3 regions of the Kosakonia sp. SMBL-WEM22 genome follow, and region 3 is predicted to be linked to each of the others. Evidence: predicted binding sites of a transcription regulator. Region 3 holds the regulator's gene; each other region holds the start of a gene.
What was found. The regulator CRP, encoded in region 3, controls carbon source genes, mostly activating them, when cyclic AMP is high. The targets are predictions, from matches to a motif close to ATGTGANNNNNNTCACAT.
Positions count from the first base shown of each region.

Region 1: the regulator CRP is predicted to act here: its motif matches at 3,585-3,602, upstream of ydfZ (putative selenium delivery protein YdfZ).
Region 2: the regulator CRP is predicted to act here: its motif matches at 2,990-3,007, upstream of garD (galactarate dehydratase).

Region 1 is NZ_CP051488.1:2,300,210-2,305,936, reverse strand. Features, by position in the region: gene dcp (peptidyl-dipeptidase Dcp) at 1-1,828, opposite strand, end outside; gene ydfG (bifunctional NADP-dependent 3-hydroxy acid dehydrogenase/3-hydroxypropionate dehydrogenase YdfG) at 2,014-2,763, shown strand; gene HF650_RS10955 (GntR family transcriptional regulator) at 2,853-3,539, shown strand; gene ydfZ (putative selenium delivery protein YdfZ) at 3,703-3,906, shown strand; gene HF650_RS10945 (fructuronate reductase) at 3,959-5,422, opposite strand; gene HF650_RS10940 (MFS transporter) at 5,565-5,727, opposite strand, start outside.
Region 2 is NZ_CP051488.1:4,363,852-4,369,578, reverse strand. Features, by position in the region: gene rsmI (16S rRNA (cytidine(1402)-2'-O)-methyltransferase) at 1-698, shown strand, start outside; gene HF650_RS20950 (HTH domain-containing protein) at 810-1,172, shown strand; gene garD (galactarate dehydratase) at 1,285-2,856, opposite strand; gene HF650_RS20940 (MFS transporter) at 3,276-4,610, shown strand; gene garL (2-dehydro-3-deoxyglucarate aldolase) at 4,637-5,407, shown strand; gene garR (2-hydroxy-3-oxopropionate reductase) at 5,438-5,727, shown strand, end outside.
Region 3 is NZ_CP051488.1:4,535,531-4,541,257, reverse strand. Features, by position in the region: gene HF650_RS21900 (aspartate aminotransferase family protein) at 1-1,022, shown strand, start outside; gene HF650_RS21895 (YccS/YhfK family putative transporter) at 1,012-3,090, opposite strand; gene crp (cAMP-activated global transcriptional regulator CRP) at 3,139-3,771, opposite strand; gene HF650_RS21885 (OsmC family protein) at 4,081-4,485, shown strand; gene HF650_RS21880 (phosphoribulokinase) at 4,516-5,385, opposite strand; gene HF650_RS21875 (YheU family protein) at 5,440-5,658, opposite strand; gene HF650_RS21870 (hydrolase) at 5,655-5,727, opposite strand, start outside.

The DNA of each region.
Region 1 (5,727 bases), 2.2 Mb from region 3:
CTGCGTAGCCACCGCCGAAGATATGGGAAAAATAGCTGCTGCGGTAGCGTGGCGGTACGGCGGCCAGATCGAGCTTCTCTTTGGCAATGGCCTGCGCTTCGAAGCTTGCTACATCATTGACTTGCGCATTCGCCGCCAGCCCATGCCAGTTCATATCCAGCAGCGCTGCGCTCAGCAACTCGGTCATGTCGTAACCTTTATTAAACTGCGTGGCGCGCAGCATCTTGTCGCGCAGGGCATCCGGCATCGGCTCGCCGCTTTGGTAGTGGCGGGCGTAATGGGCAAATACCTGCGGCTGGCTGGCCCAGTGCTCGTTGATCTGCGACGGGAACTCAACAAAATCGCGCGGTGTATTGGTTCCGGAGAGGCTGGCGTAACGCTGGCTGGCGAATAGCCCGTGCAGCGTATGACCAAACTCGTGGAAAGTCGTAATCACTTCATCCCATGAGAGCAGCGCAGGCTGACCATTGGCCGGTTTCTGATAGTTACAGACGTTGTAGATAACAGGCTGCGTCCCATTGAGCGTCGACTGCTCGATAAAATTACCCATCCATGCACCGCCGCTTTTAGAGTCGCGGGCAAAAAAGTCGCCATAAAACAGCGCCAGCCCGCGGTCATCGGCGTCAAAAATCTCCCATACCCGCACATCCGGATGATAAACGGGGATATCAAACCGTTCCTTGAAGCAGATGCCAAACAGCTGGTTTGCCGCCCAGAATACCCCTTCCGTTAATACCGTGTTCAACGCGAAATAGGGTTTAATCTGCGTTTCGTCGAGATCGTATTTCGCCATGCGAACCTGTTCCGCATAGAAGGCCCAATCCCAGGCTTGTGCGGTGAATCCACCCTGCTGGTTATAAATAACCTGTTGAATATCTGCCAGCTCACGCTCGGCGCGCGCACGGGCAGCCGGTGCGATATTGCGCATAAATTCCAGCGCCGCCTGCGGTGTACCCGCCATCTGATCGGCAATCTTCCAGCTGGCGAAATCATCAAAACCAAGCAGGTGCGCCTGTTGCGCCCTTAGCTCTGCCAGACGCAGCACCAGCGCGCGCGTGTCGTTGCCATCGTTGCGCTCGGTACGTAGCCAACTGGCTTTAAACAAATCTTCACGCGTCTGGCGATCGCGCAGCACGGCCAGCGCCGGCTGTTGAGTGGTATTCAGCAGCGTTATCAGCCAGCGGTTTTCCAGACCTTTGGCTTTTGCCGCCTCGGCGGCATGCTCAATCTCTTCAGCGCACATGCCGTCGAGCTGGCGCACATCCTCCACCACCAGGCCGCCTGCTTTATCCGCTGCCAGCAGGCGCTGGTTGAACTGGCTAATCAGCGAGGCCGCTTCGGTATTAAGGGCTTTCAGCGTCGCTTTATCCTGCTCATCCAGCATCGCGCCCGCCAGCACAAAGCGCTGATAGGTTACCTCAACCAGGCGAGCCGATTCTGCGTCGAGGCTGGCAGTATCAAGGCTTTTCCATACCGCTTCAACGCGGTCAAACAGCTGTTCATCAAGATAAATATCGTTGGCGAGCTCCGCTAACTCTGTGGAGAAGGCTTCGTCGAGCTGCTGGAGGAAATCATTGGTGTCCGCCGAGGTCATGGCGAAAAAAACGCTGGTCACGTAAGTGAGCAAGGCTCCGCTCTGCTCCAGCGCCAGGATGGTGTTGTCGAAGTCCGCTGGGGCGCTGTTTTGTGCGATCGCCGCGATCTCGTCGCGTTTTTGCCGCACTCCTTCATCAAAGGCCGGGCGATAGTGCTCCTGCTCGATAAGATCGAAGGGCGGTGCCTGATATGGCAGCGGGCTTGCAGTAAAAAAGGGATTAGAGACCGGCATGGTTATCTCCTGAATGCGGTAAGTCTCCTCAGAGTAGGCATCCACCGCGCGCGACGCAATCCTTTCTCACCCCTACGCAAGCCACCAATTTTTGCCACACTCTTTAACAGTCAATACTTGTATTGCCGCCTTTGTGCGGTGCATGCTATGTGACGACATCACAAAAATCGTTGAGGAACAAAGAGATGATTATTCTTGTTACCGGAGCAACCGCAGGGTTCGGCGAGAGCATTACTCGCCGTTTTATCCAAAATGGTCACCATGTGATCGCCACTGGTCGCCGTCAGGAGCGGTTGCAAGAGTTGAAAGAGGAGCTTGGCGAGAATCTTTACACCGCCCAGTTGGACGTACGTAACCGCGCAGCTATCGACGAGTTTATCGCTTCTCTGCCCGCGCAATGGCGCGAGATTGATGTACTGGTCAATAACGCCGGGCTGGCGTTGGGCATGGAGCCTGCGCACAAAGCCAACGTGGATGACTGGGAGACGATGATCGACACCAACAACAAAGGCCTGGTCTATATGACCCGCGCCGTGCTGCCGGGTATGGTCGAGCGCAATCGCGGTCATATCATCAATCTTGGCTCTACGGCCGGAAGCTGGCCTTACGCGGGTGGCAACGTCTATGGCGCAAGCAAAGCCTTTGTGCGCCAGTTCAGCCTCAACCTGCGCACCGATCTGAGCGGTACCGCGGTGCGTGTCACCAATATCGAGCCGGGCCTGGTTGGCGGCACCGAGTTCTCTAATGTGCGTTTTAAAGGCGATGACGATAAAGCGAATAAAACCTATGAAAACACGACTGCGTTGAGTGCAGAAGATGTGACTGAAGCGGTATGGTGGGTGGCGACACTACCTAAGCACGTCAATATCAACACACTTGAGATGATGCCGGTCAGCCAGAGCTACGCCGGTCTGAGCGTGCACCGCCAGAGCTGATGCTTCCTCCCGGCCTGCGGGCCGGGTCTGGGATGTATGCAGAAACAATGGTATGGTAGCCGGGTTAACCCTTTAAAAAGTCAGAGCGAATGGCCGTCGAAACGCAACTCAACCCTACGCAACCCGTTAATCAACAGATCTACAGCATCCTGCGACGGGATATTGTCCACTGCCTGATCCCACCGGGCACGCCGCTCTCTGAAAAAGAGGTGTCGGTGCGTTTTGACGTCTCGCGCCAGCCGGTGCGTGAAGCATTTATCAAGCTCGCGGAAAACGGCTTGATTCAGATCCGCCCCCAGCGCGGAAGCTACGTGAATAAAATTTCGCTAACACAAGTGCGCAACGGCTGCTTTGTCCGTCAGGCGATAGAGTGCGCCGTGGCCCGCCGCGCCGCGCAGATGATTGATGACAGCGCCTGTTATCAGCTTGAGCAGAATCTCCACCAGCAGCGGATCGCCATTGAGCGCAAGCAACTGAACGATTTCTTTGAACTGGATGATGCATTCCACCACAAGCTGGCGCTAATTGCTGATTGCCAGCTGGCGTGGGATACGATTGAAAACATCAAGGCAACGATTGACCGTGTGCGCTATATGAGCCTCGATCACGTCTCCCCCCCAGAGATGCTGCTGCGCCAGCACCAGGCCATTTTCGAGGCGCTGGAAAAACGCGATGCCGACGCGGTTGAGCATGCGATGACGCTGCATTTGCAGGAGATCAGCGAGTCGGTTAAAACCATTCGCCAGGAGAATCGCGACTGGTTTAGCGAAGAGTAGTCATCCTCCTCTCTCTCATCAGGTCACCTTTTTTGTCAGAAAAAAGTGTGACCTTGATCAAAAGCAAAAACTCATCATCTCAGTGGCGTATTTATAGGGCGTCCGTTTTGGGGCCATCTTCTGCCCCGGTTCGCTTTATGGATATTATCAAGGAGAAATCATCATGATGACTTATGACCGTAACCGTAACCCTATCACCACCGGCTCACGCGTAATGATTAACGGCACTGGACGCACCGGCAAAATTGTCGCAATTCACGCCGAGGGGCTAAGCGCTGAAAAAGTGCGCCGCAACAAAACGGTGGAAGTTGAAGGGTGTGAAGGCAAATTCGAGCCGGTAGAGCTGATTCGGCTCGGCCTGCACTGATCGGCAGAACGTGATGAAGATGAGTGCCGCCTCTGCGGCACTCATCATTTAATTACAGCCCTGCCGCGAAGTGTGCGACCGCCGCTTTTGCGCCTTTCGCCAGCAGCATCTCATACGCCTTCTGCACCTGCGCCACAAACGCGCGCTCTTTCGGCAAATCACGGCCAAAAATCGCTTCAATCCCCAGCAATGCCTCAATGCGCGCTTCGCCTTCTGCGCTACTGTTCACCGCCTTCTGGATCACCGCAAGCAGCGGATCGCATACCTCAATCGCCTGCCCCTGCTCGTCAACGCCGCCGACATAGCGCATCCAGCCCGCGATACCTAACGCCAGCAGTGAGTAGTCGCTGCCCTGCGCCAGGTGCCAGCGCACAGAATCGAGCATACGCTGCGGCAGCTTCTGGCTACCGTCCATGGCGATCTGCCAGGTGCGGTGGCGCAGCGCAGTGTTACTGTAACGCGCGATTAGCAGATCGGCGTAGTGCGGCAGATCCACGCCTTCAACTTTTAGCGTCGGCGCCTGTTCGTGCAGCATCAGCGCATGCGCCGCGCGGCGATAGTGTTCATCTTCCATGCACTCGTTGATGTGCTGATAGCCTGCCAGATAGCCAAGATAGGCGAGGAAGGAGTGGCTACCGTTCAGCATACGCAACTTCATCTCTTCAAACGGCACCACATCGCTTACCAGTTCTGCCCCCGCTTTTTCCCACGCCGGGCGGCCTGCGGCAAAGTTATCTTCAATGACCCACTGCCGGAAGGGTTCGCAGGCGACACCCGCCGGATCGCGCACGCCGGTAAGCTGTTCGATCTTCTCAAGGGTTTCAGCCGTAACGGCCGGGACAATACGGTCGACCATCGTGGAGGGAAAGGTGACGTTCTCTTCAATCCAGCGCGCCAGCGCGGCGTCCACCGTGCGGGCATAGGCACAGACAACGTTACGCGTGACGTGGCCGTTTTCCGGCATGTTGTCGCAAGACATTACGCTAAACGGGGGTAAACCTGCGGCTTTGCGACGAGAGAGCGCTTCGACAATCACCCCCGCGGCAGATTTTGGCTGATGCGGGTGTTGCAGATCGCCGGCGATCAACGGGTGCTCTAGCATCAGCTCCCCTGTCGCAGGCGAATGGCAGTACCCCTTTTCGGTGATGGTCAATGAGACAATCGCGACCTGCGGCTCACACATCGCATCCAGCACCGTTTCCAGCCCATCGACCTGCGCATGCAGCGCGCGCTTCGCCACGCCAACCACGCGCGCGGTCCACGCATCGGCGGACATCTCCGCCACGGTGTAGAGGTTATCCTGCTGTTTTAGATCGGCAATCTGCTGTTCGCCGCCGATGAGATTAACTTCACAGTATCCCCAGTCGCTGCCGTGTTCTGCGGCAAGAATATCGGTATACACCGACTGATGCGCGCGGTGGAAGGCGCCAAAACCAAGATGCACAATGCGCGCAACCAACTTGTTGCGATCGTATTGAGGTAGAGTGGCTTTTGCCGTTAACAGCCTGTTTTCCATAGTGAGACTCATCTTATTAAATGAAACAGTGGTTCACTAGATTAAGGCGTAGCGCAAACCCGACTATGATTTGCGACAGGCTTTGCTGACTACACCAACTAGAATGGTAACCAAATGTGTCTTAACACTGTATTAAAACAACTCAGACATAGCGGCGCGAGGCGACAGGCTGCGCTGCGCTTTTGCTCTGGTTCTGAGGCTCGGCTGCGTCTTCAAGAATACTCAAATCGCGGTCGCGCACTTCTGGCATCAATACAGCGGAAACGAGGCCAATAAGCGAGTAAGCCATTAACATCATCGCGATT
Region 2 (5,727 bases), 170 kb from region 3:
ATTTCGCCATCAACGCGCGGATGTTTGCCCTTCACGACCATAACGAGCAGCAAAAAGCGCAAATGCTGGTGGCAAAGCTGCAAGAGGGGCAGAACATTGCGCTGGTTTCAGATGCGGGCACGCCGCTAATTAACGATCCCGGCTATCACCTGGTGCGCACCTGCCGCGAAGCCGGTATTCGCGTTGTGCCGCTGCCTGGCCCCTGCGCGGCGATTGCCGCCCTCAGTGCCGCAGGGTTGCCCTCCGATCGCTTCTGTTACGAAGGTTTTCTCCCGGCGAAATCAAAAGGCCGCCGCGACGCGCTCAAAGCGGTTGAGGCCGAGCCGCGCACGCTGATTTTCTACGAATCAACCCATCGCCTGCTGGAGAGCCTGGAGGATATGGTCGCGGTTTGGGGCCCCTCCCGTTACGTGGTGCTGGCGCGCGAGTTGACCAAAACCTGGGAGAGCATTCAGGGCGCGCCGGTTGGCGAGCTGCTGGCGTGGGTGAAAGAGGATGAGAACCGCCGCAAAGGCGAGATGGTGCTGATTGTCGAAGGCCATAAAGCGCAGGAGGACGCGCTGCCCGCCGACGCGCTGCGCACGCTGGCATTGCTGCAAGCCGAATTGCCGCTGAAAAAGGCCGCCGCGCTGGCCGCAGAGATCCACGGCGTGAAGAAAAACGCCCTCTATAAGTACGCGCTGGATAACCAGGGGTAATACCGATGAGCCGCTATGTGCCTCCCTTTACCATCACCGCCGCGATCCTCAACCTATCGTGATACGCAGTTAATCCATATGGCGCCGCCCGCCTTACGGGTTGCGCACCTTATGGATGAGCTACTGGAATGGCTCGCCACCACGGATTTGCATCCGTTAGTCGCCAGTGCGTTCGTCGCCTTTATGCTCTCTGCGGTCAACGCGGCGCTGATCGAGGGGCTTAATCCGTCATTCAGCTTGTCGGATAACGTGTCGGAAGAGATGTCGGAGAAAATTATCTCTTGCAGCGAGGCGGAGCGCGCGGTGCTAAACCTCCTCAACATTCGGCCGGATCTCTCTGCAATGGCGCTCGCCGACGAATTGGCGGTAAGTGCGCGCACGGTGGAGCGCTACCTGCAATCGCTACAGCAAAAGGGAAAGCTGCTGCGTGTCGGCGCGAAGAAAGGGGGCTACTGGCAGGTCAAGTCACTCTAAAGAGCATCATTCCATCACCACCACTTAATCATCCTGCATTTAAAACACGCACTATAAAAAAGCATGGCCGGAGCCATGCTGATGGTGAGGTTTACACATTTTCTTGCGGGGATCAGGTCACCGGGGCCGGATTAAATACCGCCAGCTGGTTGTGCAATCCCCATTGATCGGAAAAGGTTTTTTTGCGCCCGCTGGCGACATCGAGAATAAAGTGGAACAGCTTCCAGCCCACCTCTTCAATGCTCTCTTCGCCGGTGGCGATGGTGCCCGCGTTAATATCCATCAAGTCATACCAGCGGTTTGCCAGCTCGGTGCGGGTCGCCATTTTGATCACCGGTACCGCCATCAGCCCGTAGGGCGTGCCGCGACCGGTGGTAAAGACCTGCACGGTAATGCCGGAGGCCACCTGCTGGGTGCCGCAAACGAAATCGCTGGCCGGTGTGGCGGCGTAAATTAACCCGCGTTTGGTCGGGCGCTGGCCGGGGGAGAGCACCTCGGAGATGGCGCTCTTGCCTGATTTGGCAATCGAGCCCAGCGCTTTTTCCACCACGTTAGCCAGTCCGCCTTTTTTGTTGCCGGGCGATGGGTTGGCGCTGCGGTCGGTTTTACCCATATCGAGGTAATTATCGTACCAGGCCATCTCTTCCAGCAGGCGTTTGCCCACCTCTTCGTTGATGGCACGCGGGGTGAGCAGGTGGATCGCATCGCGCACTTCCGTCACTTCCGAGAACATTACTGTGCCGCCGCAGCGGATCAGCAGATCGGAAGCAAAACCCACTGCCGGGTTAGCGGTCACGCCGGAGAAGGCGTCACTGCCGCCGCACTGCATACCCACCACCAGTTCAGAAGCCGGGCAGGTTTCACGTTTGCGCTGGTTGAGTTTGATCAGATGCCGCTCAGCGACCTGCAGAATATCATCCACCATCGAGCGGAAGCCCACGTGGTGTTCATCCTGCAAACGCACAATGCTTGCGCCGTCCGCCGGGATCGCCTGTACATCTTCCGTCCCCTGCAGCAGCCGCTCCGGCTGCAGCTTCTCACAGCCGAGGCCAATCACCATCACTTCGCCGCCGAAGTTCGGGTTCAGGGAGATGTTGTGGATAGTGCGAATTGGGATCACCGCCGCCGGGGCGTTGATCGCTACACCGCAGCCGTAAAGGTGATTAAGGCCAACCACGCCGTCGACATTGGGGTATTTCGGCAGCAGATCGCGCTCGATCAACTTCACCACATAATCCACCACCCCAGCGACGCAGTGTACGCTGGTGGTTAAGCCGAGCAGATTTTTCGTTCCGACGCTGCCATCCGCGTTGCGGTAGCCTTCGAAGGTATATCCTTCCAGTGGCGGCAAGGGTTCGGGCACTTTGGTCGCCAGCGGCAGGGTGTTGAGCGGTGGTGCCGTCGGCAGCTCAACAAGGGATTCATCGATCCAGCTGCCGCGGGGGATAGGGCGCACGGCGTAGCCGATCACTTCGCCATAGCGCACGATCTCGCCGTGATGAGGAATATCGACCAGCGCAACTTTATGCCCTTGCGGAATATGCTCAATCAACTCCAGACCATCCGGGAAGCGAGTTCCGGCTTTTAAGCCGTTGTCATTAACAATAATCGCGACATTATCGCTGTCGTGAACCTTAATATAAAACGCGCCGGGCACTTGCTCTCTTATTTCAATGTCGGACATTATTGATTTATCTCCCGCTCACTGTACGCTGCATCACTCACAATAGAAAAAAAGTTCTTTTACTCTGGAATTAATATTAGCAAGAAAAATCTTGTTTACTGGGAATAAGAATGTCAGGAGTTGGGTTATTAAAATGTGACACATATCACTTATTAACGCCGGGCCGCTTGCTGCGCGGCAGCATAATACAAGAAGTGTGCATCAGCGCCCAGCTTTATGTGCATATGCTCAAAATAATATTTTCGTGTAGCTAAAAAATTGAGCAAAGTTACAATGTGTGTATTCCCGGCGCTGTTTATACTGAGTGCTAATTAAATCTCTGTATCTGTTATCTGAATTAAATCTACGTCGTTAAATACCATCAGATAAACCACCAAAATAAATATATTTAAAAGTTAGCGGTGTCCGAGGAAATTAAAATGGCCATTGAACAAACCGTCGAAGCAAAACGGGCGATTCCTACCCGTTATTTAATTCTGCTGATTATATTTATTGTCACCGCAGTCAACTACGCTGATCGTGCCACGCTCTCTATTGCCGGAACCGATGTCGCCAAAGAGCTACAACTCGATTCTGTCTCAATGGGCTATATCTTCTCCGCCTTTGGCTGGGCTTACCTGCTAATGCAGATCCCCGGCGGCTGGCTGCTCGACCGCTTCGGCTCCAAACGCGTCTACACCTACAGCCTCTTTTTCTGGTCGCTCTTCACTTTCTTACAGGGTTTTGTCGATGTCTTCCCGCTCGCCTGGGCCGGGGTGTCGATGTTTATCATGCGCTTTATGCTCGGTTTCTCTGAAGCCCCCTCCTTCCCGGCGAATGCGCGCATCGTTGCGGCATGGTTTCCGGCGAAGGAGCGCGGCACCGCCTCGGCACTCTTTAACTCGGCGCAATACTTCTCGCTGGCGCTCTTCTCGCCGCTGCTCGGCTGGCTGACCTACACCTGGGGCTGGGAGCATGTCTTTACCGTGATGGGCGCGATCGGTTTCGTGCTCACCTTTGCCTGGGTGAAGTTTGTGCATAACCCCACCGACCATCCGCGTATGACTCGCGAAGAGCTGGAGTACATTGCACAGAACGGCGCGGTGGTTGATATGGACCACAAAAAAGCGGGCGATGATAAAAAAGCCGGGCCGAAGCTGGATTACATCAAGCAACTGCTGAGCAACCGCATGATGCTGGGTATCTTCTTTGGTCAATACTTCCTCAACACCATTACCTGGTTCTTCCTCACCTGGTTTCCCATCTACCTGGTGCAGGAGAAGGGGATGTCGATCCTCAAAGTGGGCTTTGTGGCATCTATTCCGGCACTGTGCGGCTTTGTCGGCGGCGTGCTGGGTGGGCTCTTCTCCGATTACCTGATTAAACGTGGCTCATCCCTGACCGTGGCGCGTAAAGTGCCTATCGTAATGGGGATGCTGCTCGCCTCCAGCATCATCCTCTGTAACTACACCAACAACACTGCGCTGGTGGTTGCTCTGATGGCGCTGGCCTTCTTCGGCAAAGGTTTTGGCGCGCTCGGCTGGCCGGTGATTTCCGACGTTGCGCCGAAAGAGATTGTCGGTCTGTGCGGCGGCGTGTTTAACGTTTTTGGTAATGTGGCCTCTATCGCGACGCCGCTGGTTATCGGCTACATGGTGAAAGAGTTGCACTCCTTCAACGGCGCGCTGGTATTCGTCGGCTGTTCAGCCCTGATGATGATGGTCTGCTACCTGTTTGTCGTCGGCGACATCAAACGTATGGAACTGAAGAAATAAGCCCCAACACATTTAAGGTACAAAAGATGACTAACGATATCTTCCCGAACAAATTTAAGGCCGCGCTGGCCGCGCAGCAGGTTCAGATTGGTTGCTGGTCCGCGCTGGGTAGCCATATCAGTACGGAAGTGCTGGGGCTGGCGGGTTTCGACTGGCTGCTGCTTGATGGTGAACACGCGCCTAATGACGTACTCACTTTTGTTCCGCAACTGATGGCGCTCAAAGGTAGCGTCAGCGCGCCGGTCGTGCGTGTGCCCACCAACGATGCGGTGATCATCAAGCGCCTGCTCGATATCGGTTTCTATAACTTCCTGATTCCCTTCGTCGAGAGCGAAGAGGATGCGCTGCTTGCCGTTGCAGCGACCCGCTATCCGCCGGAAGGCATTCGCGGCGTCTCCGTATCGCACCGCGCCAATATGTTCGGCACCGTGCCGGACTACCTCCGCCAGTCCAACGCCAATATCTCGATTCTGGTGCAGATAGAGAGCCAGGCGGGCGTCGACAACCTCGATGCGATCCTCTCGACCGATGGTGTCGATGGCGTGTTTGTCGGGCCAAGCGATCTGGCGGCGACGCTCGGTTACCTCGGCAATGCCGCGCACCCGGAAGTGCAGCGCACCATTCAACATATTTTCGCCCGCGCTAAGGCACACAACAAACCGAGCGGCATTCTGGCACCGGTTGAGGCAGATGCGCGTCGCTACCTGGAGTGGGGCGCGACCGTGGTTGCCGTCGGCAGCGATCTGGGCGTATTCCGTGCGGCGACGCAGCGGCTCGCCGACGCCTTTAAAAAATAACCTCATCACCTGAAAGAGAGAGACGCAATTATGACGATGAAAGTCGGTTTCATTGGCCTCGGCATCATGGGTAAACCCATGAGTAAAAACCTCATCAAAGCTGGTTACTCGCTGGTGGTCGTCGACCGCAACAGTGACGCGGTGGGCGAGCTGGTCGCTGCTGGTGCAGAAACCGCGAGCAATGCCAAAGCCATCGCCGAGCAGTGTGATGTCATCATCACCATGCTGCCGAACTCGCCGCATGTGAAAGAGGTGGCGCTGGGGGAAGGTGGCATTATTGAAGGGGCGAGAGCGGGCACGGTGCTGATCGACATGAGCTC
Region 3 (5,727 bases):
TGAAAGCGCAGGGCGAGACGCTTTGGCACCTGAGCAACGTCTTTACCAATGAGCCCGCGCTGCGTCTGGCGCGCAAGCTGGTGGATGCCACTTTTGCCGAGCGCGTCGTGTTTATGAACTCCGGTACGGAAGCCAACGAAACCGCCTTCAAGCTGGCGCGTTTTTATGCAACCACGCGCCACAGCCCGCACAAAACCAAAATCATCGCTTTCCACCACGCTTTTCACGGGCGCTCGCTCTTTACCGTGACCGTTGGCGGCCAGCCGAAATACTCCGACGGCTTTGGCCCGAAACCGGCCGACATTGTGCATGTTCCTTTTAACGATCTTCACGCGGTTAAAGCGGTGATGGACGATCACACCTGCGCCGTGGTGGTGGAGCCGATTCAGGGCGAGGGCGGCGTTACTGCCGCCACGCCTGAGTTTCTCAAAGGCCTGCGTGAATTGTGCGATGCGCACAACGCGCTGCTGGTGTTTGATGAGGTGCAGTGCGGGATGGGGCGCAGCGGTGAGTTGTTCGCCTATATGCACTACGGCGTGACGCCGGATATTCTGACCAGCGCCAAAGCCCTCGGCGGCGGTTTCCCGGTCAGCGCCATGTTGACGACGCATGAAATCGCCAGCGTCTTCCATGCCGGTTCCCACGGCTCCACTTACGGCGGCAATCCACTGGCCTGCGCAGTGGCCGGCACCGCGTTCGATATCATCAATACCCCTGAAGTGCTGAATGGCGTCAGTGCCAAGCGTCAGCACTTTGTTCAGCATATGCAAAAAATTAATGAGCAGTACGACCTGTTCAGCGATATTCGCGGTATGGGCCTGTTAATTGGTGCCGAGCTGAAACCGCAGTACAAAGGCCGTGCGCGCGACTTTCTGCATGCGGCTGCCGCAGCGGGCGTGATGGTGCTGAATGCCGGTCCGGATGTGATGCGTTTTGCGCCGTCGCTGATTATCGAGGAGCAGGACATCGATGAAGGGATGCAGCGCTTTGCGCAGGCCGTGGCGAGCGTGGTTAACGCGTAAGGCGTCGACGTAGCCAGATGCCATGATGCGGGCGCTGACGCCATGCCACCGACGAGATGGTGTGCATGGTGCTCAGATGCCCGAGGATGCGCTGCAGATGCTGCTCCAGCGTGCTCATTGGTCCATGGGTCAGCGTCTCCGGCCCTTCCATCACATTCACATCCCCGGATTCTCCCGGTCCGTCATACTCCAGCCGCTGCTGGCAGCGTTGCAGCGCAATTTCACATGACTCGAGATAGCGCTGCGCCAGATCCGGCGTCAGCATGGTGTGCTCGCGCGCCAGCGTCGTCATAGCGTTGATATGTTCAACAATAAACTGGCTGTGGGTAACCCACAGTTTCATATCGCTCAGGTAGCGGCTGTTAAAGCCGGGCTCCTGCATCGCCTGGTTGAGGGAGTTGAACAGGGCGTTATGCGCCTGGTTAACCTGCATACGCTGCCATGCCAGCGGCGTTGCTTCTGGATTGTTGCTGAGGATCAGGCGAATCGCATCCTGATAGGCCTCCAGCGCATCGTGCGCATTCTGGCGCAGCAGGCCGCTTTGCCACTGCGGCCACAGCCACACCATTCCGCCGAAAGCAATCAGGCAGCCAATCAACGTATCGACAAGCCGGGCGAGAATAAACTGATCGCCATTGAGCGTCAGGATTTGCAGGGTATAGACCGCCGTAATCGTAAAACCGACCGTCGCCCAGCCGTAGCTTTTGCGGATAATCAAATAGCTGCTCAGGGTGATCATCAGCATCGCCGCCAATGTAAAGCCGAGCGGCACATGAAAGTGCAGCGTCATACCCGCCACCACTAGCCCGGCCAGCGTGCCGGCGGCACGGTTGACGATGCGCACCCGCGTCGCGCCGTAGCCGTTCTGCGTTACCACCATCACCGTCATCATGATCCAGTAGGGTTTCGGCAGATTTAATGCGCTGCCCATCAGACTGGCGATGCTGAGCATCACGCTGATGCGCGCGGCATTGCGCAGGGCGGTTGATTTCAGCGACAGATAACTTTTCAGTGCCGGGATCAGCGGCAGACGCTCCTGCTTATCCTCCATCAAATCGCGAATATAGAGCGGGCGCTGGGTGCGCAGCACGCGGGCGATACGGCTAAAGTGCCAGGCGCAGAACTGCCCGACCGGATTATCCGGGTGCTGACGGGCAATTTTTTCCAGTGCGCCAACCTGCTTCTCCATGGTGAAGCGGGTCGGGTAGCGATGGTAGAGGATGTCATCCGCCAGCACGCGCAGGCGAGCTGCGACAGTTTGTGCATTCCAGCGAATCACCTGCTCGGCGTGGGTCTGTTCGACCAGTTTCTGCACCTTTTCCGGCTGATGCAGGCTGACAGAGATATGTTCCTGCAGATCCAACGCGACCTGGAAGACACGTAGCAGGCGCTTGTAGTCATTGTTCTGATTGGCTGCCAACATATGCAGCTGCTGGTAACACTGGCTAATCAGATCCACCGCTTTCTGCTGGCGGTCAAGCAGCGGCGGCAGCGCGGTTTCCGGATCGACATGCTGGGTTAACAGGCTATATTTCGCTTCGCAATACTCCGCCAGTTGCCGGTAGAGCAAACTGAGAGATTCACGCAGCGGCTGTTCGCGCCACAGCCAAAACCAGAACCAGTTAAAGAGCCCGTACCACAAGGTGCCGAGGGTGTAGATCAGCAGCGGCTCCCACACCGGCATGTTCCCGGCGAGGCTGAGGGTAAAAATGGCGGCAATGAGAGACGCGGGAAGCAAGCGGCCATGCAGCGCGCTGATTTCGCCCGTCACGCCCAGCAGCAGGGTTAACACCGTCATGATTACCGGTAGCGGAAGATTCTCTGCCAGCAGAAGCTGCACCGCCAGGCTACAGCCGGCAAACAGCGAGCCGCCGATAATCAGGCGTTTGAAGAAGCGTTTATGTGGGGTATCGAGACCCGCAATATTGCAGCAGGCGGGAACCAGCGAGAAGAGAAGCCCCTGTTGCAGATGACCAAGCAGCAGCCCAACCGCCACAGGCAGGCATAACACCAGCGTTTGTCGCAGTGCGTAGTTGATTTCGGGGTGGTAAATCAGCCTGCGCCACATGGGAAAACAAAAATGGCGCACCGCATGAGCGATGCGCCATTTTGCAGATTAACGCGTACCGTAGACGACGATAGTTTTACCGTGGGCGGAGATCAGGTTTTGATCTTCGAGCATTTTCAGAATGCGACCAACCGTTTCGCGGGAGCAACCGACGATCTGACCGATCTCCTGACGGGTAATTTTAATTTGCATACCGTCCGGGTGGGTCATGGCGTCCGGCTGTTTCGCCAGGTTCAGCAGAGTCTGAGCAATACGGCCGGTCACGTCGAGGAACGCCAGATTACCGACTTTCTCCGAGGTCACCTGCAGGCGACGCGCCATCTGCGAGGAGAGGCGCATCAGAATATCCGGGTTCACCTGGATAAGCTGACGGAATTTTTTGTAGGAGATCTCCGCCACTTCACAGGCGGTCTTGGCGCGAACCCAGGCGCTGCGCTCCTGACCCTCTTCAAACAGGCCCAGTTCACCAATAAAATCGCCCTGGTTGAGGTAAGAGAGGATCATCTCTTTACCCTCTTCATCCTTGATGAGCACTGCCACTGAGCCTTTAACGATGTAATACAGCGTTTCCGCTTTTTCACCCTGGTGAATCAGCGTGCTCTTCGACGGGTACTTATGAATATGGCAATGAGACAAGAACCATTCGAGAGTCGGGTCTGTTTGCGGTTTGCCAAGCACCATGCGCGATTATCCTCTGTTATAAGCTGGCTCCAGAAACGGCGTGAATCATTCAGCTTCTGGGGTTGCAATCAAAGCTTCCCAAGTCCCGGGAAGTGGACCGTCAGCGACATCTGCGGTCTCTAATGTATGATATCCCTTGCGTACATTCGTAACGTCAATGTTTCTCTGTAGCATGTAGACTGTTTTAGCATAGCTTTTGGCGCCTGTCTCCTGGTGTCTCGCTTCAGCATGACGCAGGTCGCCTTCCGTTGCGCGTTTTGTTATGTACGCGTAATCTGTGAAAAAATTTGCCATACCGGAGTGATGAAAATGCAGGCACGAGTGAAATGGGTGGAAGGGTTAACGTTCCTTGGTGAGTCCGCATCCGGCCACCAAATTTTGATGGATGGCAACTCCGGGGACAAAGCTCCCAGCCCGATGGAGATGGTCTTAATGGCCGCCGGGGGTTGCAGCGCGATTGACGTAGTGTCGATCCTGCAAAAAGGGCGTCATGACGTCACCGATTGCGAAGTGAAGCTGACCTCCGAGCGCCGGGAAGAAGCGCCGCGCTACTTTACCCATATCAACCTGCACTTCATCGTTACCGGCAAAGCGCTGAAAGACGCTGCGGTATCCCGCGCGGTCGACCTCTCGGCTGAGAAGTACTGCTCCGTGGCGCTGATGCTGGAAAAAGCGGTTAAGATTACCCACTCCTACGAAGTGGTAGAAGCCTGATAAGCTCGCCCGGCGGCGCTTTCCGCCGGGTTATTTAATCTTTTTACCTTCCATCAGCCGTTGCACCAGCGGCGTCATAATCAGCTCCATCGCCAGCCCCATTTTGCCACCCGGCACCACCAGCGTATCCATGTGCGAGATAAACGAGCCCTGCAACATCGCCAGCAGCCACGGATAGTCGATCCCCTCCAGATTGCGGAAATGAATCACCACAAAGCTCTCATCCAGAGAAGGGATGCCTTTGGCGGCGAAGGGGTTGGAGGTATCGACGGTAGGAACGCGCTGGAAGTTGAGATGAGTGCGGGAGAACTGCGGCGTGATGTAGTTGATGTAATCCTCCATTGAGCGCACTACCGAATCCATCACTGCTTCCCGGGAGTGACCGCGCTCGCTGGTGTCGCGGATCATCTTCTGGATCCACTCCAGGTTAACAATCGGCACCACGCCCACCAGCAGATCGACGTGACGCGCCACATCGTGCTGCGGCGTCACCACACCGCCGTGCAGCCCTTCGTAGAAGAGCACATCGGTCGGTTCCGGCAATGGCTGCCATGGGGTAAAGGTTCCTGGCACCTGATTCCACGGCACGGCTTCATCGTAAGTATGGAGATATTTCCGCGCCTGGCCCTGGCCGCTCTGGCCATACTCGCTGAAGGTCTGCTCCAGCAGGCCGAAGTCGTTCGCTTCCGGGCCAAAATAGCTGATGTGCCGCCCAAGATCGCGGGCTTTGCGGATCGCCATGTCCATTTCCGGACGGGTATAACGATGAAAGCTGTCGCCTTCCACCTCCGCCGCGTGCATGTTGAGTTGGGCGAAGATCTTACGAAAGGCGAGGCTGGTGGTGGTGGTTCCCGCGCCGCTGGAGCCAGTGACGGCGATGACCGGATGTTTGGCGGACATAGCAACTCCCTGAAGAAAAGCTGTTGTTCAGTATCAAAGCCGCCCGGCACCCGGTTAGTCGTGGAACTGCCCGCGCGGCATAATGTTCACCGTTTCGTGCAGCTCTGACCACACCAGTACGGCCTCGCCGCGCTGCAATTGCCGTTTTACGTCGGCGACCTTTTGCTCAAGTGAACGCTCATGTTCACCATAATCGGTGCCTTCGCGCAAGACAAAGCTCTCAATCAGATTGTCGAGCGTGTCGGCGTCGACTTCTTGCCACGGAATAATCATGATGCTCCCAGATAAGCGGATAACCAGTCCGGAATGCGCGTTTCAAGCCACATCTCCGGGCGACGCAGC